DNA from 2 places in the Priestia sp. D3YE.R1 genome. Region 2 is predicted to be linked to the other one. Evidence: a T-box and tRNA genes for the amino acid it is inferred to sense, from the RefSeq annotation. Region 2 holds a T-box; the other holds one or more tRNA genes.
What was found. The T-box of region 2 lies ahead of thrS (threonine--tRNA ligase). A T-box ahead of a tRNA ligase gene usually reads a tRNA of that ligase, here a tRNA-Thr.
Positions count from the first base shown of each region.

Region 1 (15,336 bases), 830 kb from region 2:
GCGCGTATCTTCTACATGGCGCAGGCAAACGGAGGAGACGTTGTAAAGAACAATAAGGCAAACTTTGCTACGAAAGAAGTCGTGGATTCTCTTCAGCCGCTCATCGATCAGCATTTAAAAGATAAAACGTCTGTACAGCCTTCTGATGTAGGCGCAAATTCAGGTACGGACATGTTTGCACAACAAAAAGTAGCTATGGTGATTGAAGGAAATTGGATGATTCCATTTTTACAAGAGTCCTTCCCAAAACTTGATTACGGTACGGCAGAAGTTCCGACAATAAACGGTCACAAAAATACGATGGCATTTACGGTCGCGTATGTAATGAATGCTGACTCAAAAAAGAAAAAAGCATCTTGGGAGCTCATTCAGTACTTAACCGGAAAAGAAGGAATGGAAACTTGGACAAGCAAGGGTTATGCATTGCCAACAAGAAAATCCGTAGCGGATAAGCTTGGTTTTGCTGAAGACGAAAAACGAGGTCCATTAGTAAAAGGAGCTGCTTATGCAACTGTCTGGCAAGATGGTCCGTATTTGCCTATTATCATGAATAACTTTAATAACCAGTTTTTAAGCGCCTTTTTGGGACAAAGTGATTTAGAAACAGCTTTGAAAAAAGCACAAAAGCAGGCAAATCAAGAGATTAGTATTTATGAATAAGGCTCGGCGGGGGAGTGGAGGAAATGAAAAACGGAAAAATAAGAACGTACAAACCTCGTGATGTAGGGCAAGGATATGCTTTTATGACGCCTACACTGTTTGTACTATTGCTGTTTGTTATTGCACCTATTTTTTATGCCATCTTTTTGTCTTTACATAAAGTTCAATTACTGGGTGGAACTGAGTTCCATTTTCGAGGGCTTGAGAACTACATGAAGGTTCTTGAAGATGACAAAGCTAAAATTGCTCTTTGGAATACGGTGAAGTATGTAGTAATTGTTGTACCGGTACAAACGGCATTGGCACTTATACTGGCTGCCACATTAAATGCAGGGCTAAAAGCAGAAAAAGTTTTTCGCATTATTTATTTTTTACCTACGCTTACATCATCGGCTGTATTAACACTTATTTTTATGTGGATGTACAATCAAAATGGGATTGTGAACGAGTTTTTAAAGTTTGTTGGCCTTCCAACTTACAATTGGCTTGGAGATCCTCAGGTCGCTTTGATTGCCATTATGATTATGAACATCTGGGCAACAGCTCCATTTTTTATGGTTATTTATTTGGCAGCTTTGCAGGACGTACCAGATTCGCTGTATGAAGCAGCTCAGTTAGATGGGGCTAATGTGTTTCAACGATTTTGGCATATTACAGTTCCGAATCTGCGACCGGTTACATCATTCGTAGTAATCATGGGACTGATTGGTACGTTTCAGTTATTTGATCAATCGTTTATTTTCTCAGGAGGTTCAGGAGGTCCTAATAACTCGACTCTGACTGTTGTTCTTCTTATTTATCAATATGCATTTAAAAATTTAGGAACCATGGGATATGCTGCAGCACTAGCCTTTATGCTGGCGCTCGTGATTTTGATGGCAACGGTTATTCAGAGGAAGTTTTCAAAAGAAGAAAGTATGTACTAAGGGGGGGAAGAAAAAGATGAAGAAAAAAATAGGAGTCCTCATTTTATATACGATTTTAAGCATATACGCGCTGATTACTCTGATTCCATTTATTTGGGCGCTATCCGCTTCTTTTAAAACGCTTGAAGAAATTGTGTCAGGTACGGTGAACTTTATTCCGAAACACTTTACGCTAGACAACTATAAACAAATTTTTGTGGAACAAAAGCTGTTCCCTCGCTGGATGTTTAATAGCTTATTCATTGCCGTAGTAGGAACAGCTCTGAATTTGCTATTTAACTCAATGGCTGGTTATGCCCTTGCACGCCTCAGTTTCCCGGGAAAGAAAAGTTTATTTATTATCATTTTAGCGGTGCTTATGATTCCTGGACAAGTAACGATGATTCCTAATTTTTTAATTTTAAAAGAGTTAGGCTGGTTAAATACCTATCAGGGAATGATTGTACCGGGAATGGTAAATGCGACTTTTATATTTATGATGCGTCAATTTTTTATTAATTTCCCAAAAGAGCTTGAAGAAGCAGCGGAGTTGGATGGGTTATCAAAGTTTGGAACATTCTTTAAAATAGTCCTTCCACTTGCAAAACCTGCCCTAGCAGCACAAACGATTTTTGTATTTATGGGATTTTGGAATGATTTTATGAAGCCTTTAATTGTGATGTCCGATGAAAATATGTTCACTTTGACTTTAGGCCTTAACACATTTAAAGGTCAGTATATTAGTTATTGGAACTATATTATGGCAGCTTCCATGGTTTTTACACTTCCCATTTTGCTCATTTATGCGTTTTTTAACAAATATTTCATTAAAGGAATTTCGTTTACTGGAGGAAAATAAAAAACGGCTGGGATAAAAGGATTTTAGTTGGAATTACAAACGAACGATTAATTAAAAAACTATAATCGTTCGTTTTTTGCTGTTATGGTTCAATTTGTTTTTAGTGAAGTTCACTCACATACTGATCAATCATCGTCTGCAGTTCCTCTAAGTTCGTTTTACTGTTGTTAACAGGCAGCTGTTTTAATGAATGTAGAGCACTATCAACAACAAACTTACGGGGGGGTGATTGTTTAAACAGCTCTTCTTCAATAAAACTAATAAGCTCTGTGCATTTTTGACGTTCGAATTCATCCGTGAACTGTTTGTGAACTTGTTTTTTTAAATCGATAAGTGCTGTAGAAATGTCCTGTTCTATTTGATTTTTAGTATTGGGGCAAGATGGAAGCCATTCTTTGATCGTTTGCGGATCGAGCAAAATGTCTCCTGAACTTGCTACTTCGTCTACAAGAGGAAGCAGACGCTTAACGCTGTAAGTTATAATCTCATGGGGATCAGTATTTGTACCGTTGACCATAAAATGATAGTGAAAGTTGCGGTGAAGCATGCCAAGAAACATAATTGCACAATCTAGCAGATAAGGTTTCTTTTCTTGCCCAAATAAATCAATAAACCGTTTATAAATCCAGTTTACTTCGATGAACTGGGTTTTTTTAATGTATGCTTTTAAATCAGGATCATTGGAAACAAATACTTCTTCAAGTAACGTAAAAAATTTATGTTTGTGATGGTTTTTCATCTGCGCATCGATTTGTTTAACAAATACATCTACATCGGTCATGCTTTTACCAACCAGCAGCTGATTGCGCTCTTGTTCAATTGTTGTATGAAGCCAGGTAAAAACAGCGATTAATAATTCATTTTTTGAAGAAAAATAGTTGTAGAATGTTCCTTTTGAAATGCCGCTATAATCAATGATGTCTTGAATGGATGTAGCTTGAAATCCTTTTTCAACGAAGAGATGGTGTGCATTTTTTACAACTTGCTGTTTTCGGTTATTCATTATTATCACCTAAATATAAAATTAGACTCATGGTCCAACTTTATAATACATGATTTAAAGCGTTTACACAAATGTTCTTTTCGGAAAAATAACGATATCACGGCATATATATTGATATAAGAGGATTATAGGGCTAAAAAAGTTGAGAAAATAAAGGACGTGAACGCAAGATTTTTCGCTTGCATAAATTGAACTCACAGTATAATATACTCTATGTAGAACATGTGTCTAAAAAAATGAACCTAAAGTATAAGGGGGTATAATAATGAGTCAATCAATAAATCAAATGGAAAAGCCGCCTTATGGCATAATTGCTATTTTGTTAATTGGCGCTTTTATCTCATTGTTGAATGAAACGTTACTAAATGTGGCGCTGCCGTCTATTATGAAAGACTTAGATGTGACAACGTCAACTGTCCAGTGGCTTTCTACTGGTTATATGTTAGTGAATGGTATTATGATTCCAACTACCGCTTTTTTAATTCAGCGCTATTCTATCAGAGGCTTATTTTTAACGGCGATGACTTTATTTACAGCAGGAACAATACTTGCCGGTTCTTCGCCCGTATTTTCTGTGTTGTTAACCGCTCGTATTATTCAAGCGTCAGGCGCAGCTATTATGATGCCGCTTTTAATGAACGTATTGCTCACAAGTTTTCCATTAGAAAAACGCGGAGCTGCGATGGGGATTTTCGGTTTAGTTATGATTTTTGCTCCGGCAATTGGTCCTACATTATCAGGATGGCTAATTGAACACTATGAGTGGAGAATGCTGTTCCACCTTGTTACGCCAATCGCAGCCATTGTATTAATAGGCGCTTTCTTCCTATTAAAAGACAAAAAAGAAAAAGTGGAAATCAATTTGGATTTTTTATCTCTTTTGTTATCTACAATTGGATTTGGCGGACTTCTATACGGATTTAGCTCAGCAGGGGATAAAGGCTGGGATTCTGTGGAAGTATACGGCACCATTATCGTAGGAGCTGTGGCTCTGATTTTATTTATTACGCGTCAGTTCAAGCTTAAAACACCGATGCTTGAATTCCGCATTTTTAAATATCCAATGTTTGCTTTATCATCAACGATTTCGATGGTGATCACAATGGCATTATTTTCAGCCATGCTGCTAATGCCAATTTATGTTCAAACGGTACGAGGCATTTCTCCGCTTCATTCCGGATTACTAATGCTTCCAGGTGCGCTGCTAATGGGTGTGATGTCACCGATTACCGGAAAATTATTTGATAAATTCGGAGCGCGTGCACTGGCTGTAACGGGTCTAACTATTACAGCCGTTACGACGTATTTCTTCAGTAACTTAGAGCTTGATACGACGTATACAACGCTCATTACGCTTTATACGCTTCGTATGTTCGGAATGTCTATGGTGATGATGCCGGTTATGACAAACGGATTAAATCAGCTGCCGCAGCGCTTTAATCCGCATGGTACTGCCATGAACAATACGCTTCAACAAGTATCGGGAGCTATTGGTTCGGCTCTTTTAGTAACGGTGATGTCAAACCGTACAGCTACTCATGCAAAAGAGCTCGCTCAAGATGCAATGAGCGGAGCAGGAGCAGCTAATGCAACCGCAGCCGGGGCAGCTCAAATGAAAGAACAGATTGGGATGCAGGCAATGGTACAGGGGATTAACGATGCCTTTGCCGTCTCAGTAGTACTAGTGGTGGTTGCCTTAATTCTTTCATTGTTTATGAAACGAGCAACGCCTGCAAGTGAAGATGAAGTGATAAAGGAAAAAGCAGGACGCGAGCAGTTTGCTAAATAAAAAAAATCTCCGCTGAGACAGCGGGGATTTTTTTAGCTTGTATATCTAAAGCTTAAGCCCATTTTCTTTAATAATTTCCGGTAGCCGATAGACGTTTGATCAGCCATAATATGCGCTTCCATCTGCAGATCTAAAGGCAAGTCTTCAGGTTTTTGATTTTCAACCATTTCACGGTCTTCGTCAAAGACGCGAAGGTTAAAGTCATACACACCTTCAACGGGAGAATCTTTGTCAAAGTTTCGAGCGATTGGCGCAAATAAACGTGTTTCGCGGGCTGAAATAGGAGAGACTGCATTCATAATCCACAGCTCTGCGCCTTCTGGGAAGTATACTTTTAGCGTAGCTGTAAACGGCGGATAAACATCAAAGACGCGAAGCCATTTAAAATCAGGTGGATTTAAATGCTGCTGTTCTTTGGAATAATTGCTCACGGTGCTCGTATATTCTACATGAAGCCCATAGTCTGTATCGCTTACTTTATATTTAGGCACGAAGGCGTTGTTTCGATCACCAAATGTGTCCGTGTGAACCCAAGCAAAATGAGCTACGTCTAAAAAGCCTTCCATTTGACGACCGGCTGAACCCATGATATCAAAGCTCGGACAAACAATTTGCTGAAAATCAGGATCCTCCCACGCATCGAAGTAAGGCAGGTTATCTTCTTCTCCTGTCAGGGAAGTCCACACTAATCCAAATCGTTCAATAACTGGATAGACGGCCATACACAGGCGGGGAGAAATGTTGGCGTCAGGGTGAGCTGGAATCGACGTGCATGCGCCGTCCGTTGCGTAGCGGAAGCCGTGGTAAGGACAGACAATTTCATCATCTTCCACCCAGCCCATGCTAAGCGGGGTGCCTCGGTGAACGCATAAATCACGAGCCGCTACTACTTTGTGTGTGGTACGGTATAGAACTAGATTTACATCTAGCAGTTTTACGGACGTTGGTTTCTCTGTTACATCACTGCAGCGTGCGACAGGGTACCAATACTTAGCGAGCGTCGTCCAATCTTCCAGGCTGAACGTGCAGTCTCTTGGGTAGGGAGTTGCCGTTTTTGATTTGGTCATGGTTGGTTGTTGTTCCATCTATTTTCTTCCCTTCTTTTGTAAGCTCTTTTACTAAGGGTAATATAAAAAAAGAAAATTCACACAATTTATGTGAGGAGTTCTAACATAAAATATGGAACTTTGTAGAAAGTGCGAATTTCAGAAGACGCAAATTAGAGAATATACCAATAAAAAAATTGAAAAAAGCGCTTCCTAAATTAATTTAAACGTGATATAATTTTTCAAGACGCTGGTGTAGCTCAGTAGGTAGAGCACTTGCATGGTAAGCAAGAGGTCGCAGGTTCGATCCCTGTCGCTAGCATAATAAAAAAACCTTCTTTCTTGTTGAAAGAAGGTTTTTTTATTTATGTTGGCTTTAAAAGTATTCTCCGAATTATTCTTCCCCGCCTTGTGAACACTTTAACAGTTTGATAGCCTTATTAGGAGGCCGTGAAAAAACATGTGTATCTTTTCGACTATGTCTTATGAATCATATTTAGAAATATTCTTAAAAGAATGTTTATTGCCTCTAAGTATTGGGTACACGAAACTAGGGATTAAATTTCAACAGGGAGTGTGAACGATAATTTGATTACGTTTAAGAATGTGTCAAAGCAATATCCAGACGGTACGACCGCCGTGAAAAATATTAATCTAGAAATTAAAGAAGGAGAGTTTTTCGTTTTAATTGGTCCGAGTGGATGTGGGAAAACCACCACCTTAAAAATGATTAACCGTCTTCATGATATTACCGAAGGAGAACTATACATAAAAGATAAGCTCGTATCGGACCACAACATACATGAGCTACGCTGGAACATTGGTTATGTCCTACAGCAGATTGCTCTTTTTCCTCATATGACCATTGCTGAAAATATAGCCATTGTACCGGAGATGAAGCATTGGAAGAAAAACAAAATCAAAACGCGCATTGATGAACTGCTTACCTTGGTAGGACTAGACCCAAAGCAGTATCGAAACCGAAAGCCGTCTGAGCTCTCAGGTGGCCAGCAGCAACGTGTAGGTGTAGCACGTGCCCTCGCAGCTGATCCCCCCGTTATTTTAATGGACGAACCCTTTAGCGCCCTCGATCCGTTAAGCCGCGAACAGCTTCAGCAAGATGTTATTAGCTTAAAAGAAAAAATCAACAAAACATTTGTGTTTGTTACGCATGATATGAGCGAAGCGATGACGCTTGGAGATCGTATCTGCTTGATGAAAGATGGGGAAATTGTTCAAGTTGGAACCCCAGAGGAATTCATTTAAAAGCCTAAAAATGAATTTGTAAAAACATTTATTGGAAATCAAGGAAATACTTTATTTGAGACATTAGATATGTTTGTCAAAGAAAGTGAACAGCCAGACGTAGAACCTACTGAAGAGCTAGCTTCAACCGCCACTGTTCAGCAGGCAATGGACGCCCTTTACGACCATGAAGCAATAGCCGTGAAAAAAGGGAGCAAACGTATTGGCGTTGTAACGCGCAAAACTCTATTAGCGTTTCTTTCTGATAAAACGAAAGAAGGAGGAACGCTGTAATGAATGCACTAAGCACATTATTAGATCAACGAGGAGATGCACTGTTTCAAGCTCTTCTTGAACACATTCAAATTTCAGTACTGGCTCTTGTTATTGCCGTATTAATTTCAGTGCCGCTCGGACTGTACTTAACGAGGCATGACCGCATAGCTGAACCGATCATTGGCGTAACAGCCGTACTGCAAACCATTCCTTCACTCGCTTTATTAGGATTACTGATTCCTCTTGTCGGAATTGGAACCTTTCCCGCGGTTATTGCACTGTTTTTATATTCGCTTCTTCCTATTGTACGAAATACATATACCGGAATTAAAGAAGTGGACCCATCTTTAATTGAAGCATCCAAAGCCATGGGGATGAACTCGTGGAGACGATTAATCAAAGTAGAACTTCCTCTAGCACTTCCTGTCATTATGGCCGGAATTCGCACAGCGATGGTACTCATTATTGGTACAGCGACAATCGTGGCTCTTATCGGAGCGGGCGGACTCGGAAGCTTAATTTTGCTTGGTATTGACCGAAGCGATAATAGTTTGATTTTATTAGGAGCTATTCCAGCAGCATTATTAGCGCTTATTTTTGATGGAATTCTGCGAACGATTGAACACTCAGCAAAAAAAGGGTCCAAAAAACGCTCTTTCATTATGATTATCGTATTAATACTTATTCTTGTTTCTCCGTTTGCAGCGATGAGCGCAACAAAACCAGACCTTGTTATCGGAGGGAAAATTGGCGCAGAACAAGATATTTTAATTAATATGTACAAAGAATTAATTGAAGATCAAACCGATATGAAAGTAAATCTTCGTTCGTCGCTTGGGAAAACGGTATTTGTATTTGAGGCTCTGCGTAACAAGGAAATTGATTTGTACCCTGAATATACGGGTACAGCCATTGTGACGCATCTAAAGGAACAGCCGGACAGCAAAGATGAAACACAGGTGTACAAGCAGGCAAAAGAAGGATTTCAAAAGAAATTCGGCCTTGTCTATTTAGATCCAATGAAGTTTAATAATACGTACACATTGACCGTGACAAAAGAATTTGCCAAAGAAAATAATCTAACGACCATTTCAGATTTGGCAAATGCAACAGATAAAGTAAAAGCAGGATTTACGCTTGAGTTTAAAGATCGTGAAGACGGCTACGTAGGCCTTCAAAAAGAATATGGCCTTACCTTCCCGAATATTAAAACGATGGAGCCGAAGCTTCGCTATCGCGCTGTAGAAAAAGGCGATATTAACATGCTTGATGCTTACGCAACGGATCCTGAAATCAAACAGTTTGGTTTAAAAGTCTTAAAAGACGACCAGCAGTTCTTCCCTCCGTATCAAGGAGCGCCTGTGCTTCGTGAAGATACGCTAAAAGAGCACCCTGAACTGAAAAAAATCTTAAATCAACTGGGCGGTAAAATCAGTGACGACGAAATGCGTGAAATGAACTATCAAGTAAACGCAAAAGGAAAAACGGCTGAAGAAGTCGCTCATCAATTCTTAGTGAAAAAAGGATTAATTAAAAAATAAAAATGAACAAAAAAAGATCCGAACGATTTATCGTTCGGATCTTTTTTTGGGCGTGATTTCGTTATGTTTCAATCTCTTTTTAATGTGAGAGAAGCGTTAATGAAAATGAGGTCTTATGAACAAGCTAAAGGTACCAAATTTGTTTTCTGATGGAGAGGAGATGCCGTTATGAATTCATTTTTTACGTGTCACCCTGTACAACATTCTTTTCAGCTTTTTTCAGTTGAACATCTTGTAACTTTAGCCATTATTGTGATCATAGGAGCATTTATTTTTTTGTGGCGAAAGCAGCTGCGAAAAAAGAGGTTTGCGTTCGTTTTGCTTTCATTTGTTCTAATTGCTTCAGAAACGGCCTACCAGGCTTGGGAAATCGGATGTCATCAGTGGTCGGTTGAAACTTCCTTGCCTCTTCAGCTCAGTGATATAGTCGTGCTGCTGGCTGCTGTTGTGCTGATAACCAAAAGCAGGTTTCTTTTTTATTTTGTGTACTTCGCAGGAATCAGCAGCTCTGTTCAAGCGATGATTACCCCAGACCTTGGCGGCTATGCGTATGCCCAGTTTCGCTATGTGCAGTTCTATTTATCGCATGGCGGTGTGGTGCTTGCTTGCTGTATACTAATTGCTGCCTGCAGATATGAGCCGACGTTTCGTTCTTTATGGGTAAGCGTAGTATTTGTTAATCTGTACGGAGGTTTTATCTATGCCATGAATCGTTTACTCGGTGCGAATTATTTATACATGATGAGAAAGCCAGAGCACGCTTCCTTGTTGGATGTTCTTGGACCTCACCCTTGGTATTTAGTATGGATTGAAGGAATCATAATTCTTAGCTTTCTTGTTCTTTATCTGCCGTTTTGGGTACATAAGAAAATCAAAGGGAAATCAATTTTGTTGAAGAGAAATGCTAATACTGGTAATTTATAAGTGTAAACTAGCTAGGATTTCCTGAATGAAAAGGAAAAAAAACGCCTGAACAAGCTGTTAGAGGCAAACGTAAAAAATAGAAAAGAATAAAGCAAGCACAGACATCAGAAGGAGAGTATCAAAATGAAAACACTGGTTATTTTAGCGCATCCAAATTTAGCATCTTCTCGCATTAATAAAGCGTGGGCAGAGCGGTTAAAGAAAGAAGAGAATGTACACGTTCATGATTTATACGCAAACTATCCCGATTTCAAAATTGATGTAGAAAAAGAGCAGGAGTTAGTTGTTCAATTCGATCGCATTGTGTTTCAATTTCCGTTTTACTGGTACAGCTCACCAGCACTCTTAAAAGAGTGGCAAGATGTTGTCTTAACGTACGGATGGGCTTATGGCAGCGAAGGTACTAAACTTCATGGAAAAGAGTTTATCGTAGCTACTTCGACAGGAGGACCTGCAGAAGCTTATCAAGAAGGCGGCTACAACCGTTATCCAATGAATAATCTGCTTCTTCCGTTTCAAGCTACGGCAAATTTAACAGGCATGAATTTCCAAACTCCGTTTTTATTTCAAGGAGCAGGCGGTGGACTGAGCGAAAAAGTCATTCAAGATAGTGCAGAAAGCTACGCTCAATTATTAAGACAATAAAAAAAGCCGCGTCACAGCGGCTTTTTAATTTACATTTGTTCGTGAGAAAGAAGTAAGCAGCTTTTGAGGAGCAATATCCAATCCTTCAATTAGTAATCCTGTCATAGCCGTTAGACTCCCGACTTCAAAAGATTCCCCGGCTCTCCAAAATGCTGATTCACCTTGTTTGATATAAATTTTCAGTCCGTTATCGCCAGCTACCCAGCCTTCCCCGTGAACGACTAAAAGAAGCTGTGGAATCGTAGCTTCTTGACGAGGTGTATAATCATTTTCTTGAAAAGATAAAAAGCTGATTTTGACATCTCCGGTATGAGAAAGTAATGGGTTTACTTTATAGGTAGAATGAAGAAAGGAACGCTCTTCTTCAGATTGAAAACCATATAATTTCATCATTTCATCTCCTTGGTTAAAAAATATAAAAAAAGAAGTCCTTCTCCTTTCATATACGCATACAGAAGAAAAAATAGAACTTCAAAGAAACAGCTGTTTTCTAGAAAATAGCTCCATTTCATCTCCATTTTTTGTCGAAGCTGAAAATTTTTTGAAGGATAGGGAGGAAAAACAGAAGTTTTTTTGAATAGTATAAAAAAAGGTGTCCTCTAATGGACACCTTTTCCTAATTTAAAAATGACTGTAACGCTTGTTTGTTTTCTTCCAGGTCGATGCTTAAAACAGCACCAATACCGGATATTCGTTCATTTGAATAGGAACCTTCAACCGGTAAACGAAGAGATTTTAAATTTGGCTGATTTCCAACTAAAAAATCTTTTCCTATCACAATAAATGTTTTTGGAGGAATATTTGTATCCACATATGGATCAATGACGCCCCATAGCTTAGGAGCTTTCGCCAGTGTCTTTACTTGAAGAGCTTCATCCATTAATTTACCAATCACTTCTTGTTGACGCTTCACGCGCCCGAAATCACTTTGGCTATCATGGCGGAATCGCACGTATCCTAGTAATTTATCTCCGTGAAGAGTTTGTTTTCCAGGTTTTAGGGTCATGCCAATTCCTGATGACATTTCGTGTGGCACGGTAACCGTAATCCCCTCAGGGGCAATCGTATCGGCAACTTTGGAAAAACCTTTAAAATCAACAACGGCATAATAGTTTACATCTACGCCGAAATTTTCTTTAATTGTCTTACGCATTAATTCGGGCCCGCCAAATGCATAGGCTGAATTTAATTTGTTTTTGCCATGTCCAGGAATATCCACATATGAATCACGCATCAAAGAAACAATTTTAGGCTGATTGCTGTCTTTGTCATAATGAGCAATCATAATTGTATCGGCACGCGAATGTTCTTCACCTCGAGAGTCAATTCCAAGAAGCAGTACATTCATGCTATCTAAATTGGCACTTGCACCATTAAAATCAAACTGTCCATCTTTCCCAAAAGCTCCGTCTGCTTCTGCTAACCCTTGTTGGTATTGATAATACACATATGCACCAGCGGCGATTACAAGAATGAGAAAGAAAAGAAGTAGCTTTCTAAAGCGTTTCTTTTTTCTTTGCTTTTTTCTTTTATGTTGTTTACGTTCTGTACGTTCTTCCAAATGTCTCACCATCGCATTCAAAAATATTAATACTTTTTTGTTTGAAACCAATTATGCAAAAAATTATAAAACGACATAATAAAATTAACACTAAGGAATTAGATTAGCAAGTACGTTCACGAGTAAATCGGCGAAGACAGCTAAAATAAGAGAAGGGTATAAATAGAAGAAAGAGGAAATAAAGGTTATTTTTTTCGAGGATATTTGTTATAATCTATCATAGTTAGGGAAAAAGTTCTGTCTTTTAAGAGTGGAATATGAGAAAAGTCTCTGTTTGTTGAGAATCAAATATAGGTCTAAGTGTAGGAAAAAGGAGTGAAGCGAATGAGTATATATGTGTCATCTTCGAACCTTGTGCTGATTCCAGAAGTGGCGTTAAGTCATTGGAAACCTTATGGCGCGGGGGAATTGACCGGAGCTATTATTTCAGGTAAGGATAGTGCTGAAATAATTAAAGAGCTTAATCAATCGTCTATTCTGCCTTTTACAAGTTTTTTCTATCGAAAGCATTTTGTTATTCTGTTTGATAAAGAACAAGTGAAAAATCATTTTGAACAGTTGCTTTTATTATATAAATCTCAGGGCTATATTTTTTATTCTTCTACTTTATACGATGATCATTGGTCCCAGGTCCTTGAAGGAACTAAGCAGCTGCTAACGGTAAATGGACAAGTGGTGCCGGTGCTTGAGCTTGAACAAAACGGTGAATTTGACGTTGTGCGTGATGAAAGTGGTCTGCACATTGTGATAGATGATGACGAAGACGAAGAGAAGCAGCTAGAAAAAAAAGTTCATGAGCTCCCGCTTGAAGAAGGTAACTATTTTATTGGCGATCCGGGATTTGTTGAAAACCGAGACATGCTGGTAAAAGAATATTTTCCTAAAGGTACGTACGAATTTATTTATAGATACGGAGAAAATGGCTGGCTGATGAAAGTAAGTATTCAGCGAAAAGCGATTAAAGAGCAGCTTACTACTCTTCACGCGGCTTTGTCTTAACCTCTATTCATTGTACAATATTGCTAAATAACTATGTTATAATAGTAATATTGCACAATGAAAGGGGTTTTTTTAATGGAAGCACGTTTGCAAAAAGTCGTATCATGGCTGAAGGAAAAGAATGTAGAAACGGCCTTTATTTCGTCAACTGAAAACGTATTTTATTTAACAGGATTTCACACGGATCCGCATGAGCGTCTGCTTGGTTTGTTTTTATTTAATAAAGCGGAGCCGATGCTTGTTTGTCCATCAATGGAAGTGGGTCAAGCAAAAGAAGCCGGCTGGAAATTTGATGTGATCGGATATGAAGATCATCAAAATCCTTGGGAACTTATTAAAGAAGCTTTACATAAACGAAACGTGATAGATGTAAAAAAGGTTGCTGTAGAGAAAGAACAGCTGCTGTATGCGAGAGCTGAAGAACTGCTTAATTTATATCCAAATGCTGAGCTAGTCGGAGCAGAAGAGAAATTAAATCAGCTGCGTTTAATTAAAGATGAGCGTGAAGTTGAGATTCTGCAAAAGGCAGCTGCATTAGCTGATTTTGGCGTGGAAGTAGGCGTAGCTGCCTTAAAAGAAGGCGTTACGGAAATGGATGTTCTGGCTAAAATTGAATACGAGCTAAAGCGAAAAGGAATTCGTGAGATGTCGTTTTCAACGATGGTTTTATTTGGTAAAAAAACGGGAGAAGCGCACGGGAACCCAGGTCTTCGCACGTTAAAGCCAGGAGATATGGTTCTATTCGATTTAGGCGTAGTGCTAGACGGATACTGTTCAGATATCACGCGTACAGTCGCTTACAAGTCGATTAATGATAAGCAAAAAGAAATCTATGAAACGGTACAGCGCGCCGAGCAGGCAGCTCTTGAAGCTTCCAAGCCCGGCACTCGCATTGGCGACTTGGACATGGTAGCACGCGATATTATTACAGAAGCAGGATATGGAGAATATTTCTTGCATCGTCTTGGTCATGGTCTTGGTATCAGCGTGCATGAGTTTCCTTCAATGAGCCGCAACAATAATGATGTGCTTCAAGAAGGCATGGTGTATACGATTGAACCGGGTATATATATTCAAGGACTCGGAGGCGTGCGTATTGAAGATGATGTAATCATTACAAAGGATGGATACGAAACGTTAACGAAGTACCCAAAAGAATTACAAATTATTTCATAATAATGTCATAAAAATAGAGGCTGCCATGGTGCAGGCTCTATTTTTTATGAGAAAAGAAAAAATTGGTTAAGGTTTCTTGTTTGCTTCTTGAGACAATTTCATAGTATGTTACGAAACGATAACATTTCTATCACATTTTCTAAAAACTATATCGTAAGCGAGTGCTGTAGTATATGCTGTACAGTAGGGGACTTTTTAAGGTCGCAAGCAAGGAGGTTTTTTATGAGTAATTTTACAAAAGATGAAGAATTAATTATACATAAAGCAATAGATGTATTTGGTCAAAAGGACCGAATTGAAGATTATTCAGATGAACGAAAAAAGCATGGTATTCATGTTGTGGCGTGTGAAAATCATCCGCGTCAAGACGTAACCGCATATGCAACGCTCGGTGGACATCAATGTCCGACAGGCTATACAGTTGGAGGGATCCCGCTTCGAATTGAAATCGTTGGAGCTTGTCATGAAGAATTCGGTATTTATTCTGCTATTTTAGCAAACTGTATTTTCCATATGATGAAATCTCATGTCTCCATCTTCCCAGGAGCTATTTATAAAGACGTTATTGCAGTCCTTGATGACAGCTTTCATATGCAGCACATTTTGCTGATTCCGCCGTTTTTATGGGATAATTTTTCAACGATTGAACTATCTGATAAAAAAGTAACGTTCCTGCAGGCCGTTCCGATCTCAGAAAATGAACGTGC
Region 1 covers NZ_JBLTHW010000001.1:974,200-989,535, forward strand. Annotated here, with positions in the region: gene ACOZIR_RS04885 (ABC transporter substrate-binding protein) at 1-660, shown strand, start outside; gene ACOZIR_RS04890 (carbohydrate ABC transporter permease) at 684-1,586, shown strand; gene ACOZIR_RS04895 (carbohydrate ABC transporter permease) at 1,603-2,424, shown strand; gene ACOZIR_RS04900 (TetR/AcrR family transcriptional regulator) at 2,525-3,427, opposite strand; gene ACOZIR_RS04905 (DHA2 family efflux MFS transporter permease subunit) at 3,693-5,216, shown strand; gene ACOZIR_RS04910 (aromatic ring-hydroxylating oxygenase subunit alpha) at 5,249-6,301, opposite strand; tRNA gene ACOZIR_RS04915 (tRNA-Thr) at 6,512-6,584, shown strand; partial or broken gene ACOZIR_RS04920 (ABC transporter ATP-binding protein) at 6,851-7,801, shown strand; gene ACOZIR_RS04925 (ABC transporter permease/substrate-binding protein) at 7,801-9,324, shown strand; gene ACOZIR_RS04930 (TIGR02206 family membrane protein) at 9,493-10,248, shown strand; gene ACOZIR_RS04935 (NAD(P)H-dependent oxidoreductase) at 10,372-10,893, shown strand; gene ACOZIR_RS04940 (cupin) at 10,918-11,286, opposite strand; gene ACOZIR_RS04945 (LCP family protein) at 11,510-12,466, opposite strand; gene ACOZIR_RS04950 (hypothetical protein) at 12,779-13,453, shown strand; gene ACOZIR_RS04955 (M24 family metallopeptidase) at 13,529-14,629, shown strand; gene ACOZIR_RS04960 (suppressor of fused domain protein) at 14,852-15,336, shown strand, end outside.
Region 1: it has a tRNA-Thr gene. The T-box ahead of thrS (threonine--tRNA ligase) is inferred to sense a tRNA for this amino acid. The anticodon was not compared.

Region 2 (15,336 bases):
AAGAAAAGGGATATGTAACAACGCTCTTGCACCGCCGACGTTACTTGCCTGAAATCACGAGCCGAAACTTTAATCTCCGCAGCTTCGCTGAGCGTACAGCTATGAATACGCCTATTCAAGGGACAGCAGCTGATATTATTAAAAAAGCAATGATTGAAATGGCTAAGCGCTTAAAAGATGAAAATCTTCAGGCTAAGCTACTGCTTCAAGTACACGATGAGCTGATTTTTGAAGCTCCAGAAGAAGAAATTAAAATTTTAGAGAAAATCGTACCAGAAGTAATGGAGCATGCTTTAGAGCTAGAAGTTCCGTTGAAAGTAGATTATTCTTACGGAAAGACTTGGTACGAAGCAAAGTAGTGGAAAAAGGATGTGACAAACGTGCCAGAATTACCAGAAGTTGAAACCGTCAGACGTACGTTGATTGAATTAGCCAGTGGTAAGACCATTGAGCGTGTAACCGTTAAATGGCCTAATATTATCAAACGTCCTGAGCAAGTTGAGCAGTTTTGTGACGCGCTTGTTGGGCAAACCATTCAAGATGTTGAACGCAGAGGTAAGTTTTTGAAAATTGTACTCGATGATTATACGATGGTTTCTCATCTGCGTATGGAAGGAAAATATGCTCTCCATGAAAATGCAGAAGAACCAGATAAGCATGTACACGTCTTTTTTCACTTCACCGATGGAACAGAATTGCGATACCGGGATGTAAGGAAGTTTGGTACCATGCACTTATTTAAAAAGGGAGAGGAAGACCTGTTTCCTCCTCTTATTGGCCTTGGACCTGAACCGTTTGACGAAACATTTAATCCAAGTCAATTAAAAATGCGAATCGGCAAAACCTCTCGAAAAATCAAGCCGGTTTTACTCGATCAAAATGTTGTGGTTGGGCTCGGGAATATTTATGTAGATGAAGCACTATTTCGCGCAGGGATTCACCCTGAACGAGTAGCCAGCCAATTAACAGACGAAGAGTATGAAAAATTGTACGAAGAAATTGTAGCGACTCTTCAAGAAGCGGTGAAACAAGGGGGCAGCACAATTCGCACGTATGTAAACACACAGGGGCAAATAGGCATGTTTCAGCAGCAGCTGTACGTGTACGGAAGAAAAGGCGAATCCTGTAAAATGTGCGGTACCCCAATTGAAAAATTTGTTGTAGGCGGCAGAGGAACACACATCTGCCCAAATTGTCAGCCGGCTAAAAAATAACAATGGATGGGCTCCTTTCATATACTACGTATAGACAGAAAGGAAAGGAGTCCTCTCATCATGATAACATTTTCTTTACTTATTCTTGCTTTTGCCGTAAGTCTTGACAGCTTTAGCGTTGGCCTGACATACGGACTTCGAAAGGTGAAAATCCCGCTGAAATCCATTTTTATTATTTCATGTTGCTCAGCATTTTCTTTAATGTTTTCTATGTTTTTAGGAAAGGTACTTACGCATCTATTTTCAGTGGATGTACTAAATAAAGTAGGCGGAGGTATTCTTGTTCTACTTGGAATGTGGATTTTATACCAGTTTTTTTGTCCGGCAGATTCATCGCGGGTGAAAGAAGAAAAAACATTAGTGAAGATTGAAATTAAGTCGATTGGCTTAGTCATTAACGTATTGAAAAAACCGACGGCAGCAGATTTAGATAATTCAGGTTCCATCACTGGGATTGAAGCATTTATACTTGGAATTGCATTATCTCTTGATGCATTTGGAGCAGGATTTGGAGCAGCTTTATTAGGTTATTCGCCGTATGCTTTAGCAATTGCTGTAGCTCTTATGAGTTCACTTTTTTTAAGTGCTGGCATACAGTTTGGCAAAGTTTTTTCACGTTTATCATGGATGAAAATGTTTTCCTTTTTACCGGGAGTTCTGCTTATTATTTTAGGTATTTTTAGATTTTAAATAAAGCGATAAAGGAGAGGCCAATGTCAATTGTAATTGGATTAACGGGCGGAATTGCTAGTGGAAAAAGCACGGTAACTGGAATGCTGAGAGATATTAATATTCCGGTAATCGATGCTGACCACATTGCAAAAGAAGTCGTCGAACCAGGAAAAGAAGCATACAACCAAATTGTAGAGACGTTCGGCCGTGCCATTCTTCACGAAAATGCGGAGATCAATCGAGCGGCTTTAGGGGAAATTGTGTTTTATCAAGAGGAAGAACGTAAAAAGTTGAATGCAATTGTACATCCTGCGGTAAGAAAAGAAATGCTTTCTCAAAAGGAAAGGTATATCGAGGAAGGATACGATGCTGTGGTATTAGATATTCCGCTGCTGTTTGAAAGTGATTTAACACACTTAGTTGATAAAGTAGTGGTTGTATATGTCGATGAGCCTGTGCAGCTAGAAAGGTTAAAGTCTCGTAATGATCTTTCGACGGAGGATGCCTATGCACGTATCCACGCACAGCTGCCTTTAATTCAAAAAGTAGCCTTAGCCGATGCGGTGATCAATAACAACGGACCTGTAGAGGAAACAAAACAACAGCTTTTAAGTATATTAGCCCTGTGGCTAGATTAAAGAGGCTGGGACAAAAGTATGTTAGCTGAAGGAAAATCTGAACGAGCTTGATTCTTGAGGGAGAATCAAGCTCGTTCGGATTTTTTATTGCGAATATTTAAGGGCTGCTAAAAAAGAATGTGTTAAATATCTGTTCTCGCTATATACATATAGTAAAACTTAATTAAAATAATTTATTAAAAAAAATTAATATTATTCACTTTTTAAATATTTATGTTATACTATTCAATATAAAAAGTTAAATAGTATAACACATATAGAGAGGGGTATAGCCATGAAAGCACGTATTGCCATTAATGGTTTTGGGAGAATAGGAAGAATGGTGTTTCGCACAGCGATTATAGAGGAGAATTTAGATATTATTGCAATAAATGCATCTTATCCAGCCGAAACATTAGCACATTTAATCAAGTATGACTCTATACACGGACCATTTAATGGAGATGTTAAATGTGATGATGATGCGCTAATTGTTAACGGTAAAAGAATCCAGCTATTAAATTCACGTGATCCGCTGAATTTGCCTTGGAAAGAGCTTGGGATTGATCTAGTTGTTGAAGCAACGGGGAAATTTAATTCAAGAGAAAAAGCGCAGTTACATATTGAAGCAGGTGCGAAAAAAGTTGTCTTAACGGCACCGGGTAAACAAGAAGATATTACCATTGTGATGGGCGTAAACGAACGAGAGTTTGATGTGAATCAGCATAACATTATCTCTAATGCTTCTTGTACGACAAATTGTCTAGCTCCAGTTGTCAAGGTGTTAGACGAAGCGTTCACAATTGAAAACGGTTTAATGACGACCGTTCACGCATATACAAATGATCAAAAGAATATTGATAACCCGCATAAAGATTTGCGAAGAGCCCGTGCGTGTGCTCAATCAATTATTCCTACAACAACTGGAGCAGCCAAGGCGCTTTCATTAGTTCTTCCTCACTTAAAAGGAAAGCTTCATGGAATGGCGCTGCGCGTTCCTACGCCGAACGTATCGCTTGTCGATTTAGTTGTGGATGTAAGGAAACCTGTGACGATGGAAGATGTTAATTTAGCGTTTATTAAAGCTGCTGAAGGACCATTAAAGAATATTTTAAATTTAACAATGGAACCACTCGTATCAATTGACTTTAATACAAATCCTCATTCAGCTATTGTAGATGGACTATCCACGATCGTAATGGAGGATCATAAAATTAAAGTGTTAGCTTGGTACGATAACGAGTGGGGCTACTCTCAGCGCGTAGTCGATTTGGTAAGATATATTGCTGCAGAAATGCGTAATGGATCAAAAATAAGAGTAAGCTAAGAAAGCTATAGATTGCTTTTTAAAAAAACAGGGAGCTATCGCCCTGTTTTTTTTTGTTTTTATTCAAAAGAATAGGGAAAAGCAATAAGATAAGCATGCAAAGGGGTGTTTCTTTTTCTCAATTTTAATAAAAAATTAATAGTCGTTTAGCAGCTTTTACACACTGTCTCACGAGAATACAGGGGTAATTTGTATAGGTCTATCTGCGGGAACAATCTTTAATAAAATCAAAACACGTATTGCAAAATAAATGTAAACAAAGTATACTATGTTTCGTGAACTTCTTGTGTACCTTTCGGTGATGTGGCTACTTAAAGGGTTAGGACCTCTTTGGACTAACTTTCCCCCGTGGTAGTTAACATGCTATATGGCGAAAGAACTTCATGTTTAACGATTAAAAATTGTTAAAGGGGGAAATATCATTATGGAAACAATGGGTCGTCATGTCATCTCAGAATTATGGGGATGCGATTTCGATAAGTTAAATGATATTGATTATATTGAAAAAACGTTTGTTGATGCAGCTTTAAAATCTGGTGCGGAAGTTCGCGAAGTAGCGTTCCATAAATTTGCACCTCAAGGTGTAAGTGGCGTTGTTATTATTTCAGAATCACATTTAACGATTCACAGCTTCCCAGAGCATGGTTATGCAAGTATCGATGTTTATACTTGTGGTCATTTAGATCCTACAATCGCAGCAGATTATATTGCAGATGCTCTAAGTGCACAGACACGTGAAACAATTGAATTACCACGTGGAATGGGTCCTGTTCAGGTAAAACAAACTAAAGCGAATGCACTTTAATAGTGTCGATTGATTACGTAAGTTAAGAGGTGTATTACACACCTCTTTTTAGTATATAAATTTTTAATACGCAAAAACAAAGGGGATAACAACATGGGGGTAGTACAAGCAGTTAAATCTTTATTTTCTAATCATGTAGAAACAAGCGATCGCCATTCAGATCCGACTCTAAAAACGCACTATTACAAAACAACGGCTGGGAATGCATTTAAGCAAGTTCATGAAATGTTGAAGCACATGCAAGGGATAGAGATAATTGCTGCATATGAAGAGCGAGGAGAAATTAGCTTAAACGTTGTAAAAGGAAGAAAAGCTTTTGTTGTGATTACCATTATTAGCGTACGTCCTCTTGAAACCGCTATCGATTTTTCTGCTACAACAGAGTCAAAAGTGGTGCCAGTTGATTTTGGTTTTAGTAAAGAACTTGTACGTACGCTTTATAAGAGCTTTGATCAAAAACTTATTCCTCTTTCTTCGTAAGTTCCTTATTATTTTTGAATTTCAGGGAATAAAATGGGGAAATTCCTTTTCCTTTACTTGTATTCAAGCCTTGTTTTCTATAAGATGGAATAAAGCAAATCCTTTAATATAGCATCGTGTTTGATAAAGGAAATGATGATGACAATCATAATAAATGGCGAATAGCCGGCTAACATAGATGGAAATTAACTTATATGAGAGAAAATAAAAAGAAAAACAAGGTTTATTATTGGAGCTGAGAATATGAAGTGCCCATCCTGTCATTACAATGGAACGAGAGTGCTGGACTCGCGCCCTGTAGAAGAAGGCCGCTCTATTCGTAGAAGACGTGAATGCGAAGAGTGTCACTATCGTTTTACAACTTTTGAGAAAGTAGAAGAACTTCCGTTAATTGTTGTAAAAAAAGATGGAGCGAGAGAAGAGTTCAGCAAAGACAAAATCCTTCGAGGGTTAATTAAGGCGTGTGAAAAACGCCAAGTAAGCTTAAAGCAACTGGAAGATACCGTACACGATATTGAAACAGAGCTGCGCAGTCAGGGTACATCAGAGGTGCAGTCAGATGTGGTAGGAGAAATGGTGATGGAGCGATTAGCTGCTATCGATGAAGTCTCTTATGTTCGATTTGCTTCGGTATACCGACAATTTAAAGACATCAATGTATTTATTGATGAATTAAAAGATTTAATTAAGAAGGAACGACTGTAAAAGAGCTATTGAAGTATTCTTTAGGCTCTTTTTTTGTCATTTCTATTACTTTAAAAGTAGGTAGGGAACGACATGAAAGAACAACATTGGAAAGAAATGATACCGGTCGATCGTTATGTTGTTCGTTCGAGCGGCATACTGCAGGAATACGACCGAAAGATTTTAACAATGCTCTATCAGCCGTTGGTGGGTACGACGTGTTTTGGTTTGTATATGACGCTATGGAGCGAGCTGGAACAAGATCGTTTATGGGGAAAAGAGTCTACGCATCATCACCTAATGTCAATGATGCAAATTAATTTGAAAGCTATTTACCATGAACGGTTAAAATTAGAAGGCATCGGTTTGTTAAAAACATATATTAAGGAAGAAGATGATGTTCGTGTGTTCATTTATGAGCTCATTCCTCCTCTTACGCCCCATCAGTTCTTTAACGATGGCGTGTTAAATGTATATTTATATAACCGACTAGGAAAATCCATCTTTCAAAAAGTAAAAAATTATTTTTCGGATTCACTCGTGGATGATCAATCGTTCAAAGATGTGACGCATTCATTTAACGATGTATTTAAATCAGTTAAAGCAACGGAGCTGGCTCCAAGTTTTCAGTCTGAAAGCAAGGATGTATTTTCTCCTGATGCTCAAACGGACTTTATAGATTCTTCAAACCGTGCTTCTATTGAGATGAGCCCGGATTCCTTTGATTTTGATTTATTTTTAGCAGGCCTAACAGATTCAATGATTTCGAAAAGGTCCATTACATCTAAAGTAAAACAAGCGATTGAAAAGTTAGCTTTTTTATACGGCATCGATCCTCTTCAAATGAAAAATGTAGTGCTCGATTCGCTAAATGAGAATGATCAAGTTGATATTGAATTGCTTAGAAAAGCAGCACAGTCCTTTTACCAATTTGAAAATGGAGAAGCACTTCCAAATCTAAGCGAACAAATTCAGCCTCCTATGCTTCGTACCATGCAGGAAAAGCAGCCTCAGACAAAAGAAGAGCAGCTCATTCAACAGCTTGAAGTCACCTCTCCTCGACAGCTATTGATCGAGTTTTCAGGGGGAGCAGAGCCATCAAAAGCAGATTTGCAAATGATTGAAGAAGTGATGTTTAATCAAAAGCTTTCACCAGGGGTAGTAAATGTTCTGATTTACTATGTTATGCTAAGATCCGATATGAAACTATCTAAGAGCTATGTAGAGAAAATCGCTGGACACTGGGCGCGGAAAAAGGTACAAACTGTTCAAGAAGCGATGAATTTAGCTAAAAATGAACAGAAAGAATATCAAAACTGGACGGAAGCCAAGCAAAATAAAAAAACGGCCGGACGAAAAATTGTGCGTGAAGAAATGGTGCCAAACTGGTTAAAAAATAAAGAGCAGGTAGAGAAAAAAGCAGAGCCAGCATATGATGCAGAGTTTGAAGAACGAAAACGTAAACTAGAAGAAAAGTTAAAAAAGCTTGACCCAAAGCATAAAGAATAAAAAATTGTTATGATAGAAGTGGGGTGAAATAATGAAACCTATTAACGACTCATTAAATCAGTTGATTAATAAAAAAGATTTTAAAGCGCGATTAGAAGCATTAAAAAAGAATATTATGTCAAACCAAGATGTGAGAGCATTCATCCAAGAGCATCGCTATGAGTTAGATGAGCAAATGGTTGACCGGGGCTTGATGAAGATGCATGAATTTATCGACCAAAGCAAATGCTGCGATAAATGTCCTTCTCTGCAAAGCTGTGTCAATATGGTGAAGGGATATCACCCTCAGCTGGTTGTAAAAGGCCGTAATATTGATGTGCAGTATGAACGCTGCCCTAGAAAAGTCCAAGAAGATGAGCGAAAAGAACAAGAATCTCTTATTCAATGTATGTACATTCCCAAAGAAATTTTGCAAGCAACGATGTCTAAGATTACACTTGAACGTGAACGATTTGAAGCTGTTACTTTAGCAGAAGAGTTTGTTAGTGAATATGAGCCAGGCAAAAAGATGAAGGCACTATACTTGTACGGAGAGTTCGGGGTTGGTAAAACTTTTATCCTTGGAGCGATTGCTAATTCGTTAGCTGAAAAGAAAGTGAAGTCCACAATTTTATACGTCCCAGAGTTTTTGCGTGAGTTAAAAGGTTCATTTCAAGATCAAAGCTTTAATGAGAAAATAGAGTATGTTAAAAAAGTACCGGTTCTTATGCTTGATGATCTCGGAGCTGAATCCGTAACGAGCTGGATGCGAGACGATGTGCTCGGAACCATTTTACAATTCCGCATGCTTGAAAATTTGCCGACATTTTTCAGCTCGAATTTAAATTTTAAAGAGCTTGAACATCATTTGACATATACCCAAAGAGGCGAGAAGGAAGAACTCAAAGCCGCTCGTGTCATGGAGCGAATTAAGTCTCTAGCCACTCCTGTTGAAATAACTGGAGATAATAGAAGAGATAGATGAGCAGGTCGTTTTACATTTCTTGTAACGACTTGCTCATTTTTTTGCATGTTGCCCCATATACATTAATAAAGCGTGTCCAAAGGGGGGCTATGAGGAATGAAAATATTCTTTAAATATGTAGAAGACGCAGTCATTGTATATGAGTCTTTATGCGCGAAGCGAAGCGCTTTATCATATGGTTCACAGTGCTTGAAGCTGGTGAATAATCAGCTTTTAGTCATTGATGAGACATACAATAGAGAGGCCATTTTACAAGACATGGTGATACCGGTATTAACGCACGTAATTTTAAAAAAGAAAGAGAAAAAGATGATGGTAAACATATTAAAAGAACAATTTTTCTATTCAGAAGAGGAAGAGCAAGATTTGCTGCTTCAAATTATGGGGGGGATTATGGAAGGAGAGAGAGGCGAAATTCCGCAAAAAACATTTTCTCTTCCAAGAGAATTACTTATCCGCCAGGCTCTTCAAGACTTCTTCATTCATAATGTAACATTCACTTTTGAGTCTTTTCTCCAATTCCGTTTAAAAGAATATCAAGAGCGGCTGCGCTATTATGCTGAGCTGGCGATTGATGAATATAAGCTTGAACAAGACTATCAAATTCTTATTCATCAGCTGCGTCAAGCAGCTAATGAAAGACAGTCATCTACAGGCGATGTGTATGTAATGCACTTGAATAAAAACAAGTTTGTATTGTACGACCAAAGCAGTAGATATGTTCCGGAACGTGAATGTACAGCCCTAGCAGAGGCCTTTCTATCTGAACAAGAATCAGTATACATAGACTCAACTATTATCGCGCCTTTGCTGAGTTTATCTCCAGCTGCTATTCATCTGTATAGCGACCAGCATGATCATGATTTTGTTTATACCATTCAAAATATTTTTCAAGAAAAAGTTATGTTATACGATAAAAATGAATTTCCGTTTGATCAAAAGCAAAATATAACGTGAAAGGTTGATTTCTATTTTGAAAATGAATATAATAAATGCATATTGAAAAACAGCTATATGTCACAAGTTATGATGAGGACATGAGTGTATATTTACGGTTTATAGAGAGGGAGATCCAGGCTGAAAATCTCCTAACACGGAATATATTCTTACCACCTCTAAACTTCAGTAGTAAACGAGCAGCGTCTCTAGTAATTACTGACGGAATTTCCGTTATAAAACCTCGAGCCGCTTCGGGTTCTTTGGGTTATCCAAGATACGAAGAGGAAACAAGGGTGGTACCGCGTGTATACACAACTCGTCCCTTTTTATAAGGGACGAGTTTTTTGTTTTTACAAAAAGTTTATTAGTTATGTTAAAGGAGTGGAAAGTTGTGTCAGAAGTAATCAAAATGACATTTCCTGATGGAGCTGTTAAAGAGTATCCAAAAGGATCATCAACAGAAGATATTGCGGCTTCTATTAGCCCGGGATTAAAGAAAAAAGCGTTGGCAGGTAAAGTAAACGGCGAGCTGCTGGATTTGCGTACGCCAATCGAACAAGATGGCAGTCTTGAAATCATTACACAAGATGCTCCTGAAGCGCTTGAAATTATGCGTCATAGTACAGCGCATTTAATGGCTCAAGCAATCAAACGTTTATACAAAGATACAAAAGTACAGCTAGGTGTAGGACCGGTTATCGAAAATGGTTTTTACTATGACATCGATATGGAAGAATCAATTACTCCTGAAGATTTAGGTAAAATTGAAAAAGAAATGAAAAAAATCGTTAATGCAAATATTGAAATTGAACGAAAAGAAGTTTCTCGTGAAGAAGCCATTCAACTTTTTAAAGAAGTTGGCGATGAACTAAAACTTGAATTGATTGATGCGATTCCAGCAGGTGAAACGGTTACGATTTACCAACAAGGCGAATTCTTTGATCTTTGCCGAGGCGTGCACGTGCCGTCAACAGGCAAAATTAAAGAATTTAAACTATTAAGCGTAGCAGGTGCTTATTGGCGCGGAGACAGCGACAATCAAATGCTGCAGCGTATTTACGGTACAGCATTTTTTACAAAAGCAGATTTAGACGAGCATCTTCGTCTTCTTGAAGAAGCAAAAGAGCGTGACCACCGTAAACTTGGCAAAGAGTTAAACTTATTTACAAATTCTCAAAAAGTAGGACAAGGTCTGCCTTTATGGCTTCCAAAAGGTGCAACGATTCGCCGTATTATCGAGCGTTATATCGTAGATAAAGAAGTAAGCCTTGGTTATCAGCACGTTTACACGCCAGTGCTTGGAAGTGTAGAACTTTACAAAACGTCTGGTCACTGGGAGCACTACCAAGATGACATGTTCCCTGCAATGGAAATGGATAACGAAGACCTGGTTCTTCGTCCAATGAACTGTCCTCATCACATGATGGTTTACAAACAAGGTATTCACAGCTATCGTGAGCTTCCAATCCGTATTGCTGAACTTGGAACGATGCACCGCTACGAAATGTCAGGAGCATTATCAGGACTTCAGCGCGTTCGAGGCATGACGTTAAATGATGCACATATCTTTGTACGTCCGGATCAAATCAAAGAAGAATTTATTCGTGTGGTTCGCTTAGTTGAAGCGGTTTATAAAGATTTTGGATTTGAAAATTATTCATTCCGTCTCTCTTACCGTGACCCTGAAGATACAGAAAAATACTTCGATGATGATGCAATGTGGGAAAAAGCACAAAGCATGTTAAAAGACGCAATGGATGAACTTGACCTTGATTATTATGAAGCTGAAGGCGAAGCGGCATTCTACGGTCCAAAGCTAGATGTTCAAGTTAAAACAGCTCTTGGCAAAGAAGAGACGCTATCTACGGTTCAATTGGATTTCTTACTTCCTGAACGCTTTGACTTAACGTATGTAGGGGAAGACGGAAAACAACATCGACCTGTTGTTATTCACCGCGGCGTGGTGTCAACAATGGAACGTTTTGTAGCTTTCTTAATCGAAGAATACAAAGGAGCTTTCCCAACGTGGTTAGCACCTGTACAAGTTCAAGTGATTCCGGTATCACCTACGGTTCACCTTGAGTATGCAAAAGAAGTGCAAGAACAGCTTCAACTTGCGGGTATTCGCGTGGAACTTGATTCTCGCGATGAGAAAATTGGCTATAAAATCCGTGAGGCTCAAATGCAAAAAATTCCTTACATGCTTGTTGTAGGGGATAAAGAAGTAGAGGATAAAGCAGTAAACGTACGTAAATATGGTGAGCAGAATTCAGAAACGGTGGATTTCCAAGCCTTTTTACAAAATGTAAAAGCAGAAGCATCTCGTTAATAGAAAAAGCAGAGAATTGAAATTCTCTGCTTTTTTATACAACATTTATAAAAAACTGTTGCATAAATGTTTTTCCTTTGATACAATAACTTTTGTTGTTAAAAAAGAACGAAATCATTGACTTTTGTCTTTGTTGATACTATAATAGCTTAAGTAATTGAATACTTGTTTATACAGAAGAAGAAGCACCCGCTTCTCACCTGAGTGACGCATAGAGCAGTTAGCAGGTACATCGTATCTTAATTAAAACGATAGAAGTGTGGGTGCAGTATGTACTCACACTTTTTTGTGTGAGTTAATAATCGGTCTAAGCAAGCGTATTCGCTCATTAAACCTTGGAGGTGGCTACTTATTAGCAAGGACATGATGGTAAACGAGGGCATTCGAGCTCGCGAAGTTCGTCTAATTGATCAAAATGGTGAACAATTAGGAATTAAATCAAAAAATGAAGCATTAGAAATTGCTTCACGAGTAAATCTTGACTTAGTAATGGTTGCTGCAAATGCGAAACCGCCGGTATGTCGTATTATGGACTACGGTAAATTCCGCTATGAGCAACAACGTAAAGAAAGAGAAGCTCGTAAAAACCAAAAAGTTGTAAACTTAAAAGAAGTTCGTTTAAGTCCAACAATTGATGAACATGATTTTAACACTAAACTTCGTAACGCACGCAAGTTCCTTGAAAAAGGTGACAAAGTGAAAGCGTCTATTCGCTTTAAAGGTCGTGCCATTACTCATAAAGGGATTGGCCAAAAAGTACTTGAACGTTTTTCACAAGCTTGCGAAGATGTAAGTTCAGTTGAATCGGCTCCTAAAATGGAAGGCCGCAGCATGTTCTTAGTCTTGGCACCTAAAAACGAAAAGTAATAGAACGAGGAGGAACACCCCATGCCAAAAATGAAAACACATCGTGGCGCTGCAAAGCGTTTCAAAAAGACTGGAAGCGGTAAATTAAAACGTGCTCGTGCTTACACAAGCCATTTATTCGCTAACAAATCTACAAAACAAAAGCGTAAATTACGTAAAGGTTCTTTAGTAAGCAAAGGTGACTTCAAACGTATCCGTCACTTATTAGATAACATTAAGTAATTTGGGTTGAGATAGAAACAATACAGGAGGTAAACAATTATGCCACGCGTAAAAGGCGGTACAGTAACACGCAAACGTCGTAAAAAAGTTTTAAAATTAGCTAAAGGTTTCTTCGGTTCGAAGCATAGATTATATAAAGTTGCTAATCAGCAAGTTATGAAATCTCACATGTATGCTTATCGTGACCGTCGTCAGAAAAAACGTGACTTCCGTAAATTATGGATCACACGTATTAATGCAGCTGCTCGTATGAACGGTCTTTCTTACAGCCGTTTAATGCACGGTTTAAAATTAGCAGGTATTGAAGTTAACCGCAAAATGCTTGCTGACTTAGCTGTAGCTGATGAAAAAGCATTTGCTGAATTAGCAACTGCTGCTAAAAAAGGCTTAGATAAGTAATGAATATAAAGTCTCGTCATCTTTAGATGATGAGGCTTTTTTGCTATCGGAGGAGATATCATGAATGAACTGCTGCTTACCTATTTTATTGTTATTAATATAGTAGGGATAGGAATGATGTATAGAGATAAACAAAAAGCAAAAAGACATGAGTGGAGAATTGCCGAAAGTACGCTGTGGACGGTAGCTGCTGTCGGAGGAGCCATTGGAGGACTGATTGGTATGTATTGCTATCGTCATAAAACGAAGCACACATCGTTTACAGTAGGCTTTCCTATTCTTGCCGCTCTTGATTTACTTTTCTTTTTTGTTATCAGCTGAGCACAAATGATTTTGTGCTCAGTGTAAAAATTCTCGAACGGGGCTTTTCCAGCGAATAGGAGCATTTGGGTACATGTCGTGTACGTGATTTTCCAGCAGCTTGAAATCTTGTTTTTGCAGTTCATGTAATCGAGATGGATCGGTTAACACCATTGTAATTGATAAAGATTCTGGTTCATTGGGATTGCTGTATTTTTCTCCTTCAAATAAAATACCTTTATACGTTAATAGAAAATTTTTGCGGATATTCGTTTTTTCGTCGACGACAAAAAATTGCTGATGTTCCTGAGCTGCTACAAGCTTCCGCTTTGGACTGCGAAAATGCTGAACCAGCTTTAATAGTGTGTAAGCAACAAGCGCGAAAATGAACACGCGAACGATAACAATAACAAACATAACGCTCCCTCCTTTACAAGGCACAGTTTTCTTACTTTACGTTTCAGTCTCTAAAAAGTTTCATGATTTTTGATATAATTTCTTTATTGGTTTACAAAGAAGAAGATATACATAATTACAGGAGTGATTACATTGAATTTACAACAGCTATTTACCATGCAGCGTCAGCTGGATCAGCATATAGAAGATAAGCATCAGCTTCATAAGGAAGACTTGGTTCCGAGAAAACTTTTAGCTCTGCTTGTTGAAATGGGAGAGCTGGCAAACGAAACGCGCTGCTTCAAATTTTGGAGCGTCAAACCTCCGGCTGAAGATGCTGTTATTTTAGAAGAATTTGTGGACGGCGTACATTTTATTCTGTCTTTAGGGATTGAAAAAGGATACGATGATTTAACTGAGTTACCAAATGCAAAAGCAGGTGATTCAAAAACAGCACAATTTTTACAGTTGTTTGCACAAGTTGCTGCTTTCGAGCAGGATCTGTCGAAAGAAAACTATGTGAACATGTTTGTATCTTACATGACGCTTGGCGATATGTTTGGTTTTTCCGCTGAACATATTGAAGAGGCGTACATCTCAAAAAATGAAGTGAATTTTAAACGCCAAGAACAAGGATACTAGAAATAAAGGGATGGGAAATTTTACTTCAACCTCTTTTTAGCTATAATAGAGGTATACATATGAAAGGGGTAATCCATATGACAAAGTTAGATGAAACATTAATGATGCTTAAAGCACTAACAGATGCAAAAGGAATTCCTGGAAATGAACGTGAACCGCGTGAGGTTATGAAGAAATATATTGCACCTTATGCAGATGAAGTAACGACGGATGGGCTAGGCAGTTTGATTGCGAAAAAGGTGGGCAACGAACAAGGGCCTAAAATTATGGTAGCCGGCCACTTAGATGAAGTAGGTTTTATGGTGACTCAAATTGATGAACGCGGCTTTATTCGTTTTCAAACGGTAGGCGGATGGTGGTCTCAAGTCATGCTTGCTCAACGAGTAACCATCGTTACATCTAAAGGAGAGGTAACGGGGATTATTGGCTCAAAGCCTCCTCATATCCTGCCTCCAGAAGTTCGCAAAAAGCCAGTTGACATTAAAGATATGTTCATCGATATCGGCGCTTCTAGCAGAGAAGAAGTAGCGGAGTGGGGAGTGAAACCTGGTGATCAGGTTGTACCTTATTTCGAATTTACGGTTATGAACAACGAAAAGATGCTGCTAGCGAAAGCCTGGGATAACCGTATAGGCTGTGCAATCGCTATCGATGTATTAAAAGCTTTAAAAAATGAAGCGCATGAAAATGTTGTGTATGGTGTGGGAACAGTGCAAGAAGAAGTTGGACTTCGAGGTGCAAAAACATCCGCTAACTTTATTGAACCGGATATTGCATTTGCTGTTGATGTGGGCATCGCGGGAGATACACCTGGCGTTTCTGATAAAGAAGCTTCTTCTAAAATGGGAGATGGTCCGCAAATCATTTTATATGATGCTTCCATGGTCTCTCATAAAGGACTTCGAGATACAGTGGTAGATGTGGCAGATGAATTAAATATTCCGTATCAATTTGATGCAATCGCTGGAGG
Region 2 covers NZ_JBLTHW010000001.1:142,331-157,666, forward strand. Annotated here, with positions in the region: gene polA (DNA polymerase I) at 1-359, shown strand, start outside; gene mutM (DNA-formamidopyrimidine glycosylase) at 381-1,214, shown strand; gene ytaF (sporulation membrane protein YtaF) at 1,275-1,904, shown strand; gene coaE (dephospho-CoA kinase) at 1,928-2,524, shown strand; gene ACOZIR_RS00745 (glyceraldehyde-3-phosphate dehydrogenase) at 2,799-3,830, shown strand; gene speD (adenosylmethionine decarboxylase) at 4,255-4,635, shown strand; gene ACOZIR_RS00755 (hypothetical protein) at 4,729-5,115, shown strand; gene nrdR (transcriptional regulator NrdR) at 5,359-5,820, shown strand; gene ACOZIR_RS00765 (replication initiation and membrane attachment family protein) at 5,893-7,308, shown strand; gene dnaI (primosomal protein DnaI) at 7,340-8,272, shown strand; gene ytxC (sporulation protein YtxC) at 8,369-9,229, shown strand; T-box leader at 9,290-9,538, shown strand; gene thrS (threonine--tRNA ligase) at 9,582-11,540, shown strand; ribosomal protein L20 leader region at 11,712-11,834, shown strand; gene infC (translation initiation factor IF-3) at 11,904-12,407, shown strand; gene rpmI (50S ribosomal protein L35) at 12,429-12,629, shown strand; gene rplT (50S ribosomal protein L20) at 12,669-13,028, shown strand; gene ACOZIR_RS00800 (DUF1294 domain-containing protein) at 13,089-13,349, shown strand; gene ACOZIR_RS00805 (hypothetical protein) at 13,368-13,745, opposite strand; gene ACOZIR_RS00810 (dUTP diphosphatase) at 13,878-14,366, shown strand; gene ACOZIR_RS00815 (M42 family metallopeptidase) at 14,444-15,336, shown strand, end outside.